DNA from 4 places in the Neorhizobium sp. AL 9.2.2 genome. Region 4 is predicted to be linked to each of the others. Evidence: predicted binding sites of a transcription regulator. Region 4 holds the regulator's gene; each other region holds the start of a gene.
The links. Region 4 encodes LexA, which represses DNA repair genes until DNA is damaged. Its sites were predicted from a motif close to TGTTCNNNNTGTGTTCNG; they were not measured.
Positions count from the first base shown of each region.

Region 1: def (peptide deformylase) is a predicted target of LexA. The motif match lies at 2,086-2,103, and genes of this name have one in related genera.
Region 2: recA (recombinase RecA) is a predicted target of LexA. The motif match lies at 2,311-2,328, and genes of this name have one in related genera.
Region 3: G6K99_RS21770 (DUF2461 family protein) is a predicted target of LexA. The motif match lies at 2,311-2,328, and genes of this name have one in related genera.

Region 1 covers NZ_JAALXU010000001.1:316,573-320,786, forward strand. Annotated here, with positions in the region: gene truA (tRNA pseudouridine(38-40) synthase TruA) at 1-513, opposite strand, end outside; gene fmt (methionyl-tRNA formyltransferase) at 513-1,448, opposite strand; gene def (peptide deformylase) at 1,508-2,023, opposite strand; gene G6K99_RS01650 (DNA recombination protein RmuC) at 2,187-3,341, shown strand; gene G6K99_RS01655 (ribokinase) at 3,391-4,214, shown strand, end outside.
Region 2 covers NZ_JAALXU010000003.1:1,029,255-1,033,468, forward strand. Annotated here, with positions in the region: gene cckA (cell cycle histidine kinase CckA) at 1-2,141, shown strand, start outside; gene recA (recombinase RecA) at 2,388-3,476, shown strand; gene alaS (alanine--tRNA ligase) at 3,705-4,214, shown strand, end outside.
Region 3 covers NZ_JAALXU010000009.1:917,310-921,523, reverse strand. Annotated here, with positions in the region: gene G6K99_RS21780 (EthD family reductase) at 193-876, shown strand; gene G6K99_RS23585 (DUF3253 domain-containing protein) at 1,206-1,463, shown strand; gene G6K99_RS21770 (DUF2461 family protein) at 1,618-2,268, opposite strand; gene G6K99_RS21765 (DUF2256 domain-containing protein) at 2,492-2,656, shown strand; gene G6K99_RS21760 (hypothetical protein) at 3,065-3,256, shown strand; gene G6K99_RS21755 (LacI family DNA-binding transcriptional regulator) at 3,652-4,214, shown strand, end outside.
Region 4 covers NZ_JAALXU010000003.1:1,275,567-1,279,780, reverse strand. Annotated here, with positions in the region: gene G6K99_RS12795 (ComEC/Rec2 family competence protein) at 1-1,601, shown strand, start outside; gene lexA (transcriptional repressor LexA) at 1,582-2,301, opposite strand; gene G6K99_RS12785 (VOC family protein) at 2,494-3,369, shown strand; gene kdsA (3-deoxy-8-phosphooctulonate synthase) at 3,374-4,214, shown strand, end outside.

The sequences.
Region 1 (4,214 bases), on a different contig from region 4:
CCGGACCGGGCTTTTCGCCTGACAGTGGGTGGAACGGAAGGTGGTAAAGTCGTGATGCCCGACCAGCATCTGGGCTGCCGCATGCATCGCCTCGTGGTCGAGAGGTTTTGACACCCACCACGCCCGGCTCGCCTCAAGCGCCAAGGGAGAAGGGCGGTTGAGGATGCGGTAGAGGTAATGCCGCTTGATGGCCGAGAACCGCGCATCGAAGGTCTCGTCGACGAGGCTGACATCGATGACCGAGACTTTTTCCGATGCCGTCATCAGATAGGCGTTGACGGCGTTGCGCAGCTTGTACGGCACCCACTCGCGGGAAAGATCCGTATGAACCGTCTGGCCCCAGGCATGCACGCCGGAATCGGTCCGTCCTGCGCCACGGACCGATACGGTCTCGCCGGTCAGCTTCAAGATCGCCTTCTGCAGGGCGGCCTGCACCGAATGACCGTTGTCTTGGATCTGCCAGCCCACATAGGACGTGCCGTCATATTCGACGATCATCTTGTAACGCGGCATCAGGCCACCCGCATTCCGGTCGCCATCGCCGTGCCACGCAGGAAATCAGCGGCATCCAGCGGCTTGCCGCCGGCCTTCTGCAGCCGCGTCAGGCAAACGGCGCCGTCCCCGCAGGCGATCGTGAGGTGATCGTCCAGCACCGTGCCTGCGTTTCCCTGTCCGGAGCCCATTGCGGACGAGAGGACCTTGATCCGTTCCGGCTTACCGTTGATCTCGGCCTCGAACCACGCGCCGGGGAACGGGGAGAGCCCGCGGATATGGTTGTGAACGTCGCGCGCGGGCCTCGAGAAATCGATGCGGGTTTCACCCTTGTCGATCTTCGACGCGTAGAGCACGCCGTCGTCGGACTGCGGTGTCAGCGGCAGGTCGCCGGCTTCGAGCTTCTCCATCGCCTCGACCATGGCACGCGCGCCCGTCAGCATCAGCCGGTCGTGCAACTCGCCCGCGGTCATGGCCTCGCCGATCTCGACTTCCCGGGTGAGCGCCACCGGGCCGGTATCGAGGCCCTTTTCCATCTGCATCACCATCATGCCGGTCTTTGCATCGCCGGCCATGATGGCGCGCTGGATCGGGGCAGCACCGCGCCAGCGCGGCAGCAGCGAAGCATGGCCGTTGTAGCAACCGAGCCGGGTGCCGGTGAGGATCGCTTCGGGCAGAAGCAGGCCATAGGCGACGACCACGGCGACATCCGCCTTGAAGGACCTGAAGGTCTCGCGGTCTTCCTCGCTTTTGAAATTGAGCGGTGTCAGCACCGGGATGCCGAGCAGTTCCGCCGCCTGATGCACCGGCGACTTTACGAGATCGAGCCCGCGGCGCCCGCCGGGACGCGGCGGCTGGCTATAGACCGCGACGATCTCGTGACCGGCCTGCTTCAAGTTCTGCAGTGTCGGCACGGAAAATTCCGGTGTGCCCATGAAGATGATGCGAAGAGACATGGACCTTTTCGCGCCCGCAAGGAACGCGCCTTCAAACCGAGAGTGCCTGCAAGCGATCGCTAGACCGCCTTTGCCTTGGCAGCCTTGGTGAACCTCTTGACCACCATTTCGCGCTTCAGCCGCGATATATGGTCGATGAACAGCACGCCGTCCAGATGGTCGATCTCGTGCTGAAGGCAGGTGGCGAGCAGGCCATCGGCCTCGATCACGTGTTCCTTGCCGTCGCGACCGATATGCTTGACCGTCACGGAGGCCGGGCGCTCCACCTCGGCATAGTATTCCGGGATGGAAAGGCAGCCTTCCTCATACACCGATCGCTCGTCCGATGAGCGGATAATCTCCGGATTGATCACGACGATCGGGTTCTTCTCGTCTTCCTCGCGCGACACGTCGACCACGAGAATGCGGCGGGCAACGCCGATCTGGATCCCGGCAAGGCCGATGCCCGGAGCGTCGTACATGGTTTCCAGCATGTCGTCCGCGAGCTTCAAAAGAGCATCGTCCACCCGTTCGAAAGGCTTGGACACCTGACGCAGGAGCGGATCGGGGAGAATGATAAGCGGCTTGATCGTCATGGCGATCCCATAACCTATCTTTTTCGCCGATGGAACAGCCCCGGATCGCCGTTTTCGATCAATGTTCCCGTTTTGATCTTTCCAATCCGCGGTTTTCTGCTAGCTTGCCGCCATGAATGACCTGTTCCCCGAGATTTCCCGTTTTCTGGAGAGCCAGCACCCGATGGTGCTAATGGCTGCTTCGTGCATCTTCGGCATGCTTCTCATGTTGTTTCTCATGCGCCTTTCCGGAGGCAGCGGCCGTCAGGCGGAAGACGCCGAGGCCCGCATGGGCGAGTTGATGCGGATGCAGGGGGAAATGCAGGGCAGGCTTTCGGCGATGGGCGAAACGCTTGCCGCCCGCCAGGTCGAGCTCAGCCAGGTCGTCGGCCAGCGGCTCGATGGCATGACCCACCGGATCGGCGCAACCATTACCGAGCAGACCAGATCCACCCATGACAACCTGCGCCAGCTGCAGGAGCGTCTGGCCGTCATCGACGCGGCCCAGAACAATATCCAGAGCCTTGCCAAGGATGTCGTGGGGCTGCAGGCGATCCTTTCCAACAAGCAGACGCGCGGCGCCTTCGGTCAGGGCCGGATGGAGGCGATTGTTTCCGACGGCCTGCCGATGGGTGCCTTCGAATTCCAGAAGACCCTGTCGAACGGGTCGAGACCAGACTGCGTGATCCGCATGCCGAACGGTTTGCCACCGCTGGTCATCGACGCGAAATTTCCGCTGGAGGCCTGGAATGCCTTTCGCGAATCGGCCGCACCCGAAGCGCGCCGGGCCGCATCGCAACAGTTTCGTCGGGACATGGAAGTCCATATCCGCGATGTCTCGGAGAAATACCTGATTGCCGGCGAAACGCAGGACACCGCTTTTCTCTTCGTGCCGTCGGAATCGATCTTTGCCGAGATCCACGAGCATTTCGAGAGCGTGATCCAGAAGGCGCAGCGCGCCCGCATCGTCATCGTCTCTCCGTCGCTGCTGATGCTGTCGATCCAGGTTATCCAGGCGGTGCTGAAGGATCAGCGCATGCGCGAACAGGCGCATCTGATCCAGGGCGAGGTGGCCTTGCTGATGGAGGATCTCGGTCGCCTCGACGAGCGGACCCGTAAGCTGCAATCGCATTTCTTCGCAGCCCAGAAGGACGTCGAGCAGATCGTGACGTCGACCGAAAAGCTCGGCCGGCGCGGTGCAAGGATCGAAGCGCTCGAACTGGAAGCACCAGTGGCCGCCCCGATACCCCACGCTGGACCAACCCCCGCAGTTCCGGCATCCGGCGCAGTCGAGAGCCGCACCGGTTCGCTGCGCTTGAGGGTAGTTGACGAGGACTGATTCTCTCGGGCAGTGTCAGCCCGCATTTCACAAAACAGGCAGGCACAGCATGATCACCGTCTTCGGCTCCATCAACATGGATCTTATCGCAACGACGGAGCGGTTGCCGGGGCCGGGCGAAACGGTTGTGGGTTCGACCTTTGCGACGGCCTCCGGCGGCAAGGGTGCCAACCAGGCACTGGCCGCCCGCCGCGCAGGCAGCGACGTGCGCATGGTCGGCGCAGTCGGAGACGATGGCTTTGCAGACCCGGCGCTGGCTTTGCTCCAGGCATCCGGAACCGATCTTTCAGCGGTCACGCGGACAAGTATTTCGACTGGCACAGCACTGATACTGGTCGGCGATGACAGCGGCGAGAACATGATCGCCGTCGTGCCCGGTGCCAATGGCACGATCGGCGAGGCGCAGGCGCAGGGCGCGGTGGAGGCCATGTCTCCATCAGACACGTTGATGCTGCAGCTCGAGATCCCGCCGGCAGCCGTCGAGGCCGCACTCCGTGCAGCAAAGGCGAAGGGCATCCGGACGATGATCAACACTGCGCCGCTGACGGCCGATGCGGTGCGACTATCCGGCCTTGCCGATATCGTCGTCGCCAACGAGACCGAATTCGAGCTTCTCGCAGGTTGCACGATCATCGACGCCCAAGCGCGCGAAGAAGTTTTGCGCCGCCTTCACAGTGAGACCGGCCAGACGTTCGTGGTCACGCTCGGTGGCGAAGGGGTCGTTGCCATGCTTGATGGTGAAATCCTGTCGGCCAAGGGCCTGAAGATAGAGCCCGTCGACACGGTGGGTGCCGGCGATACGTTCTGCGGCTATCTGGCTGCAAGTCTCGATCAGAGGATAGGCTTTGCAGATGCCCTGCGACGGGCAGCCGT
Region 2 (4,214 bases), 250 kb from region 4:
TCCGCCTGCTGCAGCCGCTTGGCCGCAGCACGGGCACTGCCGTCGTTGGAGAGAATGGTGCGGGCGCCTTCTGGTACAGGCTCAAGGCCGGCCTTCTGGCGGGTTCCGGAAACAACAAGGCGCAGCTCGACATCTGGCAGATTACCGACACGACCTCGGAACGGTCGGACCAGGAGCGCTTCTTTCGCGAACTGCAAAACGCCATCGACTACCTCGATCATGCGCCGGTCGGGTTCTTTTCCGCGGGCAAGAAGGGCGAGATCTTTTATCTCAACGCCACGCTGGCTGAATGGCTGGGTCTCGATCTGACCAAGTTTTCTCCGGGATCGATGACGATCGACGATCTCGTGGCGGGCGAGGGCATGGCGCTGATCCAGTCGGTTCAACCGGCGCCAGGCCTGAAGCGCACGGAGACTCTCGATCTCGACCTGCGCCGTGCCAACGGCCAGAGCCTGCCGGTGCGACTTGTTCACAGCGTCAGCTCCATGCGCGACGGTGCGCCCGGCGAAAGCCGCAGTGTCGTGATCAACCGGCCGCATGGTGAGGACACCGATCAATCCGCGTCTGCGATGCGTTTCACGCGCTTTTTCAACAACACGCCGATGGCCATTGCATCCGTCGATGGCGAGGGCCGGATCCTGCGCATCAATGCGCCGTTCCTGCGACTGTTCGCCGGGGTTCTGACCCGCGACGACGTGGAAAGTGGTGCGTCGCTGGAGCGTATCGCGCACGAGACGACCCGCGATCAGCTGATGGCGGCGCTTGCTGCCGCACGCGACCGGCAGGGCGATATTACCCCGATCGATTCGCGGCATCCGGGCGACGAGACCCGCTATCTGCGTTTCTACGTCAATGCGGTGATCGACGAGAGCGACGAGGCACCCGAAGAGGCGGCGATCATCTATTCCGTCGAGACGACCGAGCAAAAGGCGCTCGAGACGCAGATGGCGCAGACCCAGAAGCTGAATGCGGTCGGCACTCTTGCCGGCGGTATCGCGCACGATTTCAACAACGTGCTGACGGCTATCCTTCTGTCGTCCGATCACCTGCTTCTGCAGGCGCGTCCGTCCGACGCAAGCTTTGCCGACCTGATGGAAATAAAGCGCAACGCCAACCGGGCCGCCGTTCTGGTGCGCCAGCTTTTGGCCTTCTCGCGTAAGCAGACGATGCGTCCGGCGGTGCTGAACCTCACCGATGTGGTGGGCGACCTGCGGATGCTGGTCGACCGGCTGATTTCCGGCACCAATGTCAAGCTCGATGTCGACTACGGGCGTGACCTGTGGCCGGTGCGTACCGACCTGTCGCAGTTCGAACAGGTTCTCATCAACCTCTGCGTCAACGCGCGCGATGCGATGCCGCAGGGCGGCACGATCCTGATCAAGACCCGCAATGTGATGGCCGAGGAAACCAGCAGCTTCCATCAGGCCGATCTGCCGGCGGAAGATCTCGTGATGGTTGAGGTTGCCGACAGCGGCACGGGCATTCCGCCCGAGATCATGGACAAGATCTTCGAGCCGTTCTTCACCACCAAGGAAGTGGGCAAGGGGACAGGTCTCGGCCTTTCGATGGTCTATGGCATCATCAAACAGTCCGGCGGCTATATCTATCCGGAATCCGAAGTCGGTCGCGGAACGAGTTTCCGGCTGTTCCTGCCGCGTCACATTCCCGAAATACCGGTCATCACGCCGGAGGCGGCAGAGGCTGCAGCTCTGGCAGCCGCACAGCCCGTGGCTTTGAAGGCGCCGGCAGAGGATATGGATCTCACCGGCAAGTCCGCGGTCGTGCTCCTGGTGGAAGATGAAGAAGCGGTTCGCCGGGGCGGCAAGCGGATGCTGGAGACACGCGGTTATACCGTGCACGAAGCCGGATCCGGCGTCGAAGCACTCGACATCATGGACGAGCTCGAAGGCAAGGTTGATATCGTCGTTTCCGACGTTGTCATGCCTGAGATGGACGGGCCGACGCTTCTGACGGAGCTGCGGAAATCCTATCCGGATCTGAAGTTCATTTTCGTCTCCGGATACGCGGAGGACGCGTTTGCGCGCAACCTGCCGGCCGATGCGAAGTTCGGTTTTCTGCCCAAGCCGTTTTCGCTGAAGCAGCTTGCCGTTGCGGTTCGCGAGATGCTCGACTCGGACTGATTTTCTGATCCGCCTGCCAACCTTTATGGAGCCTCGCGATTCGTCCGTCGAACCGCGAGGCTTCTTGCTTTAACGCCTGATTTTCCACAGGTTATGCGCGCGAGAACGTTCCAGGAACGAAATCGCGATAACGCTGTTCGATCAAGCTGATAAAAGCCTCTTGATTAATGAGAACAAAAAGAGTACACGATGTCCATCGGCTGCTTCATTGCTTGCGTGGCGGCAATAACCTAAAGGTGGGACCTCATGGCACAGAATTCATTGCGGCTCGTAGAGGATAAAGGCGTGGACAAGAGCAAGGCGCTCGAAGCAGCACTCTCACAGATCGAACGATCCTTCGGTAAGGGATCGATCATGAAGCTTGGCTCGAACGATAGCATCGTCGAGATCGAGACAGTTTCCACCGGTTCCCTGAGCCTCGATATTGCGCTCGGCATCGGCGGTCTGCCGAAGGGCCGTATCGTCGAAATCTATGGTCCGGAAAGCTCGGGCAAGACAACGCTTGCCCTGCAGACCATTGCCGAGGCTCAGAAGGGTGGCGGTGTTTGCGCCTTCGTTGACGCGGAACACGCACTCGATCCGGTTTATGCCCGCAAGCTCGGCGTCGATCTGCATAACCTCCTGATCTCGCAGCCGGACACCGGTGAGCAGGCGCTTGAGATCACCGATACGCTGGTGCGTTCCGGTGCTGTCGACGTTCTCGTCATCGACTCGGTTGCGGCATTGACGCCGCGTGCCGAAATCGAAGGCGAAATGGGCGACAGCCTGCCGGGTCTTCAGGCCCGTCTGATGAGCCAGGCACTGCGCAAGCTGACAGCGTCGATCTCCAAGTCGAAGACGATGGTGATCTTCATCAACCAGATCCGCATGAAGATCGGCGTGATGTTCGGTTCGCCGGAAACGACGACAGGCGGTAACGCGCTAAAATTCTACGCGTCCGTTCGTCTCGACATTCGCCGCATCGGCCAGGTCAAGGAACGCGAAGAAGTCGTCGGCAACCAGACACGCGTCAAGGTCGTCAAGAACAAGATGGCGCCTCCCTTCAAGCAGGTCGAATTCGACATCATGTATGGCGAGGGCGTTTCCAAGACCGGCGAGCTCGTTGATCTCGGCGTCAAGGCAGGGATCGTCGAGAAGTCGGGTGCCTGGTTCTCCTACAACAGCCAGCGTCTCGGTCAGGGCCGCGAGAACGCGAAGTCGTTCCTGCGAGACAACCCGGAAGTGGCGCGTGAAATCGAGACGTCGCTGCGCCAGAATGCCGGCTTGATCGCCGATAAGTTCCTGCAGAATGGCGGACCCGATGCCAATGACGGCGACCAGGCCCCCGACCCTTGATCGGGCTTGGGTTGGGATGCCGGTCTAGGGCTTCCTGACGCTGATCTTCGCCAGTTTTTCGGCTTTCAAATCTTGCCGGCCGCCATCTACGAGATGCGCGGCCGGTCTGCGTTTCGGGCGGGTTTGGGATGATTAGGGGTGCTGTGGCTGGACAGTCGGGAACGCGGACGATACAAGCCTTTCGTCTTCGAATAACAGCATCGCACCCGGCGATAAAAAGGGCTTAGCATGAGCGGCGTGAATGAAATCCGGTCGACGTTTCTCGACTATTTCCAAATGAACGGCCACGAGGTTGTGTCCTCGTCCCCGCTTGTGCCGCGCAATGACCCGACGCTGATGTTTACCAATGCCGGTATGGTGCAGTTCAAGAACGTCTTTACCGGTCTTGAAAAGCGCCCCTACACCACGGCCACCACCTCCCAGAAATGCGTGCGCGCCGGTGGCAAGCACAACGACCTCGACAATGTCGGTTACACCGCCCGCCATCTCACCTTCTTCGAAATGCTCGGCAACTTCTCGTTTGGCGACTACTTCAAGGAAAACGCGATCGAGCTTGCCTGGAAGCTGGTTACCGAAGGGTTCGATCTGCCCAAGCACCGGTTGCTGGTCACCGTCTATTCGGAAGACGAGGAAGCTGCGACGCTGTGGAAGAAGATCGCCGGCATTTCCGACGACAAGATCATCCGCATTCCCACCTCCGACAATTTCTGGCAGATGGGCGATACCGGCCCCTGCGGT
Region 3 (4,214 bases), on a different contig from region 4:
GGCTGCGGGCGGCAGGCGTCGTCGGCCTGCTCGACCGATCTGCTTCGTCTAGCGTCGGTGAAGTAACGTGACCGGCCGATCAAGTTAGGGCGTTCGGTCACTCCCAAGCAGCAAGATCATCCGCAGCCGGGAAAAGTCAGCAAGTAATCAATTTAACCAAGTCAATCGACACAACACAGTCAGGAACCTTCCGTGATCCGCTTCTTCGCCCTCCTCCCCCGCCGCCCCGATATCGACCGCCAGCGCTTCCACGACCATTGGCGTCACCCGCACGGCACCATGGGCCGCCAGATCCCGGGCATGCTCACCTACGTCCAAGGGCACCAGTTCGACACCGACCGCCTCGGCCCGGGTCAGGACAAGTACGACGGCGTTGCCATGCCGTCGTTCGACTCCCCGAAAGACGCCGCCGCACTGGTCGACGAGCCCTTGTTCGTCGACAACATCCGCCCCGACGAGCCGTTGTTCCAAGACCTGCCGAATGTCATCTTCTTCATCACCGAGGAGGATGTAATCGTCTCGCGGCCTCCAATGGGTGCCGTATCCGACGTTGATCGACAATGGGACGTGCTGGAGCGGCCGACCAGCATCCATCTCCTGCAGTTCGTGCACCTCGATGGCAATCCCGGCTGGGCGGGTGCTGATGACGCCGAGCTCGGCCTGCGGATCGGCGCGCTGCGTCACGCGGTGAACCGGCCGAGCGCCGAGGTGCACGGCGACGGCGCACCGTTCCTAGGCGCCCGCCAGTTGTGGTGGCCTACATTGACGGCGTTCCAGGAGGGCGTGGACGCCGATCGGGCCGCCTTCGACGGGCTCCTCGCCCAGGCCGGTCAAGCCGTCACCATGTTGGCGGTCTCAGAGCGGTTTGTGCGGTGAGGCGGAGTTTTTTGGAGCGGCCGACAGGGCGCTAACCCTGCCGACCCTTTACTCCTTATCTGATCGGACTAACCCGCAGAGACACTGTCAAGCCGCTGCGGGTTAATCGGACTGAAGGGGAGCGCTGAAGGTCGCCATAGGGAGATGAGAGGTTTTCGTATCGCTTTGCCTTAAGGAGGTCGATCTCTCCCCAGCTCAACACGGAGCCGTCCAGTCCACCACCACCGCTGTGAGGTGTATTCCGCAGAGATGGTCTTGCCTGATGCTTTGCTGAGACAATGTAACTCTCAAATGACCAGCGAGACAGTTCAATTAGATGAAGACGAGCCATGAGCGCGAATGCGGAATCGACCATTTTGTGTTTTGTCGCCAGTCGACCTGATGGGACGACGTGCCCGAGCGAAGTTGCGCGCAGCCTTGCAAATGATCACAACGCTCCGCTTGAGTGGCGTGACTACATGCCAGCCGTCCATGAAGCGGTTGATGCCTTGATTGCGCGACGAGAGATCACCCTTTCCTGGAAATCTGTCGTAATGGGGGAGAGAGCCGGTCCCTACCGTATAAGTGCTCGCAAGCAAAATCTCTAATGCCGAGACGTCTGCGGCCACCTTTTTAGCGTCCTAAACAATCTCAATGACAGGAAACCGATCAAGCACATCCCGACCGTGCTGATAGTCGCGAGCCTACTTTTTCATCTCTATAAGCTTCGGGTCAGTAAGTTTGCGCGTAAGAGCCTTCCGGTTATCGAGACTCGGGGAGCTTAGTCGTTGCCCGATTGATGTAATCGACCAGCGCGCGGGCAGCGGCGAATGATTTTACTATTTCCTCGACAAGATTGGAGGACACGAGCATCTCGTCAGAAACGTTGCGACAGGCTCCGAAGTTTTTGAGATTGAAAAAGTCGAGCGCGTCGTGATTTCTGACGTACCCGCTGGCGCTCAAATCATGACCGCCCGTCAGACCATTTGGGAAATATGTCCGAAATAATGGACCCTCGACGATCCCTCTCCATTTGCCGGTGTGGCTTGCGATTGTTTGCCGCAAAATGCGGGCAAGCCGTGGCGGGGGTAGCAGCGCTCCGCCTCCGCTGTATGAGCTGTGCGGAGAGATTTGCATGTAATATGTCGCGGCTGCGTTCTTCGAAGGCGAAACTCGCAACGTGATGCAGCAGGTGCCTTTCGAGATAGACGCGGCACTCAAACATTTGCGGGGATCTCGGTTGGCCTCATCTACGCGCTTGTCGATCGACCCTGTGCTATTAGCCAACGCTAAGGTGAATTCAATTAAGTCGCGGCGCGCGCAATCAAGTCTAGCTCGGTTGTCGTCAAGCCACTCGGCGAAGTGATTACTGGAGGCTTCCTCTAGAAATTCAAAAGTCGATCGGTTGATCATCCACTGTCTCAAACATGGCAAACTGGCCTGTCATAGGGCAGGCGGAACGTAAAGTGAACGGAGATAGATCGAGCGAACATGAAAAGAGTTGGAAGTCGGGTGCTTCCAATCGCTGATTGCTTCCCCCAGATAGGGTAGGGCTCGTGGAAGTGCCACTTCGGTAACTGAGCGGCGAGTGGTTCGTTAGCATTTTCGTAAACACGTTGAATAGGAGAGGATCCATATGGCGAGAATGGTCAAGAAAGCGGATCTGCCGATAAAAACGTGTGCGACATGCGGAAAACCTTTTGCATGGAGGCTGAAGTGGGCCAAGAACTGGAGCGACGTGAAGTACTGTTCTGAACGCTGCCGCCGCTCTAAGCTCAAGCCACCACATCCAAAGTTATAGAATCCTGCCCGCCTGCAGATGCTTTGAAGGCTGCCGGACAAGCCGCTCCCGGCTATGATGGAGCAAACTTCGGACATTCTGAGCTATTTCGGTGACGAAAGATGGAGGCGAAGTGTCCCGGCACCATCACGGCTGCCGAAGAGATGATCCTAATGCCTTTGATCCTCTTGCTTTGCGGGTCGTATTGACCCCTGGGCGCAACAGTGGCCCGATCAGGTCGTGACGTCTTCGCGCCCAGTCACAGCCGACACAACCCGGAAAAGACTGCCGAGTTTACTGCATCGTACCACCAGCAAGACCGGGTAAGTCGCGCAGAGCCTCCGGGTCTGACACAAGTCTTTACGACAGCTACGCAAAGTTTTACCGATCGATTCACCGCGGTGCCTACCGTGCCGGCAAGGGGCAGCGATGGCTGAAAAAGCGTTATTGGGTTTCGGCTTACTGCTGATCGTTGCCGGGCTGATCTGGGCGGCCCAAGGAAGCGGCTTCTTTCCCTATCCCGCCAAGAGTTTCATGATCTACCCACGACCCTGGATCGTCGGTGGGGCCCTCACAGCAGCTTGCGGCATGGCGTTGCTTTTGTGGTCACGACGGTATTGAGGATGCAGAATAGTCGAGGCTTATTCTGCCAACGCCACAGGATTGCCGATCGTCTCTTACGTTCCCGTGGTACACTGACATTCGAATCTTTACCGCGGCATGGCTGCTGCATCTTCCTTGAAAACCTGCGGCGAAGAGGCAGTTACACTCGCACCGCAAGACACGCGCCACTGATTCGCGTCGCCACGAACGGCGATGAACTTTCTCATCAGAGCCGCGGAAATTGGAGGCTCGGACCTTGCCGGTTGAAGCTGACGATGCCCGGCGTTTCGGCGACTGGGATCTGCGGAAAGCTGCGGTGACAGTTCTGCCGCCGTCTTAAATTAATTTTTGCTTGCGAACACCAGATCATGCTGTTAAACGTTTAACGGTAAAACGTTTAACACGTGAGTCCTATGGCCAAAAAGAGATCCACGATAAAAGAAGTTGCGGCTCTCGCAGGCGTTTCAATTGCGACGGTTTCGAACGTCTTCAGCGGCAGCAAGCCGGTGAATAACGATCTGCGCCGTAAGGTCGAAAGCGCCGCGAAGGACCTCAACTACCAGCTCGACCGTGCTGCTTCACAGCTGAGATCAGGGCAGGCGAGGGTCGTCGGCGTACTGGTGCCGGATCTCGACGACGTTTTCTTTACTTCCCTGGTGTCGCGGCTCGAAGTTATGGCACGCAAGGACGGGTATGATGTCATCGTGACAAGCTCACGCGACGATGTCGAAGTGGAGAAATCAAGGCTGCGGGCGCTGCTTGGATGGCGCCCATCCGGCTTGGTGGCTATCCCGTGCTCGGACACTATACCGGATCTGTTGCGCGACGAAGCCGGCTCCATCCCTTTGGTATTCGCCGACCGTGTCATTCTTTCGGAGGCCTTCGCCGATACGGTGACAATCGACAATATCGAGGCGGGTGAGATGGTCGCCGACCACCTTCGGCAGTTCGGTCATCGCGATGTCGTTATCGCTGC
Region 4 (4,214 bases):
CGACCGAGGCGCTTCGTCTGTCCGGACTGGCCCATATCGTCGCGATCTCAGGCCTCAACATGGCGCTGGCAGCCGGTATCTTCTTCGTCGGCGTTCGCTCCGTCCTGTCGCTGTTTCCAGGCTTTGCGCAGGCCTATCCGATCAAGAAGTTTGCCGCGTTCGGTGCGCTTGTCATGGCGACCGCCTATTACCTAATTTCCGGGTTCGGGGTTTCCGCCGAGCGGGCCTATATCATGATGGCGGTGATGCTGGTCGCCGTGCTCGTCGATCGACCCTCCATCAGCCTTCGCAACGTCGCCCTTTCGGCAATCATCATCCTCGCCATCTCGCCGTCGGAGATTCTGGGTCCGAGTTTCCAGATGTCGTTTGCGGCAACCGCGGCACTGGTGGCAGGGTTCGCCCTCTGGACGCGATATTTCGCGAAAGGAAAGGAGGAGACAAAAGGTAGCAACCGTTGGATAACGGGTATTGCGGCGACGTTGCATTTCATTGCCGGGATCGTGGTGACGTCGCTGATCGGCAGTACGTCGACGTCGATCTATTCGATCGAGCATTTCCACCATCTGACCACCTACGGCCTCGCGGCCAATCTCGCGGCCATGCCGATCATTTCCTTCGTGGTGATGCCGGCAGGTCTCGTGGCCATGCTGCTGATGCCGTTCGGGCTGGATGCTCCCGTTCTGTTCATCATGGGCGAGGGGCTGCGGATCGTCATTCGCATTGCCGAGATCGTCGCCGCATGGGGCGGCGATATTGCCATCGGCCGGCAGAACCCGCTTTTCCTGCCTCTGGCGACGGCAGGCTTTCTGCTTCTGACGCTGCTGCGCACGCCGCTGAGGTTGACAGGCGCGCTGTTCATGGCGGTGGCTTTGCTCTTTGCGGTCCGCTCAGGCTCGGCGCCGAGGCCTGATATCGTCATATCCGAAGACGGCGCATCGGTCGGCGTGATCCAGGATGACAAGATCACCCTCAATCGAACCCGACCGCCGGGATTTATCTACGATCAATGGCGGCGAGCGCTGGTGCTTGAGACCGGAGAACAACCGCTCGCCTTGCCGGTTCTTGCCTCTTCGGAACCAGCGCGAGGTGCCAGCCTTGCGAAAAGCGATGACAGACCACCTGGACCACATTCGCGACCGGATTTGACGCGCCGGGAAATCGAATATGTCAGGGGTTTTCTTCAAGCATTGAAGCCCGGACGATTCGCCTGTCTGCCGAAAATCCTGTGCGCGGCGCAGACTGCTCAGGACATCCGGATCGTCACCGTCGAAGACAACCGATACACCGGTCTTGCCTGCGATGTCGGTCGGATCATCGTCTCGCCCGGCGCACGCTTCGATACTTGCCGCTCCGGCGCCTTGCTTCTCAGCGGGCGGACGTTGCGCCGGACTGGCGCACTGGAAATCACCATTATTCCGAACGCGACAGCGCCAGACATCAAGATTACGGCGGCGATGCGAGACAGCGCACAGACCTCAAGCCGTCCGTGGACCGTCCACCGGTTCTATGACTGGCGAACGCGACAATTCGACTTTGGCATCCCGGAGGCTGTTGCTGCGCATCTCCGGGATGACAGCGTTCTCAATGGTAGCGGCGAATAAGGCCGACAAGCTTGCCCTGGACCTTCACCCGGTCGGGCGGGAAGATGCGGGTCTCGTAAGCCGGGTTTGCCGCTTCCAGTGCGATCGAGGCACCCTTGCGGCGGAACCGCTTCAGGGTCGCTTCTTCCTCATCGACCAGGGCAACGATGATATCGCCTGGACTTGCGGTGCTGGTATTCTTGATGATGACGGTATCGCCATCGAGGATGCCGGCATCGATCATCGAATCGCCCTTCACTTCGAGCGCGTAATGATCGCCGGAACCCAGCATCTCGATCGGAACGGCGATGTCATGGGTGTTGTTCTGGATCGCGGAGATCGGCACGCCGGCAGCGATTCGACCCATGACCGGAATGTTTGTCGAGAACGGATTGTCCGCCATGACCGGCGCCGGCTTCTGAGCGACGACCGGTTGCGTTTTGCCGAGGCTTCCCTCGATGACACTGGGAGAAAAACCCCGTCGCGGATGAAGGTTCGCCACATAGGCGTCAGGCAGCTTGATCACTTCGAGCGCGCGTGCTCTGTTCGGCAGACGGCGAATAAAGCCACGCTCCTCGAGCGCGGTGATCAGCCTATGGATGCCGGACTTCGATGCAAGGTCGAGAGCGTCCTTCATTTCGTCAAACGACGGCGGCACGCCTGATTCTTTCATCCGCTCGTGGATGAACAGAAGTAACTCCTGTTGCTTGCGTGTCAGCATGGACGGGACCCTCAGAATTGGAAACAAATGCAGAACGGACGCTATATGTTCTATCTGTGTTCCGCAAGCCCCAAATTTTTGCTCAAGAATAGTCTCATTTCAGCGTTCGATCACGTATTCAGTTCGTGCGCAGCACTTGCCGAGTTTCCCGCGATAGCCAATGTTCTGCGGAATAAGACTTTGGGGGTGTAAGTGGGTAACAAGTCAGTCGATCATTTGGTTCTGCCCGTTGCAGATCTGGCGTCAGCGCGGGGGAGGTTGACCGCTCTCGGCTTTACTGTGGCACCTGAAGGTGTTCACCCTTTCGGCACAGCCAATGCCTGCATATTCTTCGCGGATGGCTCGTATCTCGAGCCGCTGGCCATTGTGAACCGTCGGCAAGCCTCGCTTGCGGCAAAACGAGGCAACGTGTTCACCGATCGCGACATCCGCTTCCGCGGCCAGCGGAAAAGGGAAGGTCTATCGGCGGTGGTCGTCGGGACGCAGGATGCAGCGGCCGATCATATCCGTTTTGTGGACGGGCACATGTCTGCGGGCGAGATGCTTCAATTCTCCCGCCCGATGCAGTTGCCCGATGGTGGGGAGAGCGAAGTCTCATTCCGTCTGGCGTTCGCGGCAGTTCCCGAGGTCGATGACATCTTGCTGTTTTCCTGCCAGCGCATGGCCGCATTACCGGCAGATCGCGGTGGTCTTGATGAGCACGCAAACGCCGTTACAGGCCTTCGAGAGATCGTCTTTTCTGCAGATGACCCGCTGGAGTTTCTGCCGCTTTTCGAAACCGTGTTCGAGACGCAACCCGAGCAAGGGAAAGACGGTCTGCGGATCGAAGCTGCCAATGCCAGCATCCGCATTCAATCCAACGACACGTTCAGCGACGAGTTCCGGTCTTCGATGAAGCCCTTGTTATCGTCGCGCCTCGCTGCGCGCGGGATCATCTTCAAGACCACCGATCTCGCCGTGACAGAGATCACCCTTGCTGCTAATGACGTCGCATTCATCCGCAGGGATGGCCGCGTGATCGTGTCGGCAGCCCCGGGGCAAGGTGTGGTTTTCGGTTTCGAGGAATAGTGAAATGACAGTCTCCGCCAATTCTGAAGTGTCCGTGGGCGAGGGGAGTTCGAAAGTCGTTTTCTCAAACACGGCAAAGCTCTCGCTGATTGCCGGTCCCTGCCAGATGGAAAGCCGTGATCATGCGTTCATGATCGCCGGCACGCTTGTCGAACTCTGCAAGAAACTCGGCATCGGCCTCGTCTACAAATCCTCCTTCGACAAGGCCAACCGCACGTCGATCTCCGGCAAGCGCGGCATCGGCTTGGACAACGCGATGGCGATCTTTGCCGATCTGAAGACGGAATTCGGCTTTCCCGTTCTGACCGACATTCACACTGAAGAGCAATGCGCTCTCGTGGCGGATACGATCGATATCCTGCAGATCCCCGCCTTCCTGTCGCGCCAGACCGACTTGCTCGTCGCGGCCGCAAAGACGGGTTGCGCCATCAACGTGAAGAAGGGCCAGTTCCTGGCGCCCTGGGACATGAAGAACGTTCAGGCGAAGTTCCTCGAAAGCGGCAATCCCAATGTGATGCTGTGCGAGCGCGGTGCCTCGTTCGGCTACAACACGCTTGTCTCCGACATGCGCTCGCTGCCGATCATGGCGTCGCTCGGAAGCCCTGTTATTTTTGACGCAACCCATTCCGTCCAGCAGCCAGGCGGCCAGGGCGGCTCTTCCGGCGGCCAGCGCGAGTTTGTCGAAACGCTTGCCCGTGCAGCCGTCGCAGTCGGTGTTGCCGGCGTCTTCATCGAAACCCACGAAGATCCTGACAACGCACCGTCCGACGGTCCGAACATGGTCCACCTGAAGGACATGCCGCGCCTTCTGGAAAAGCTGCTGGCCTTCGACGCCATCGCAAAAG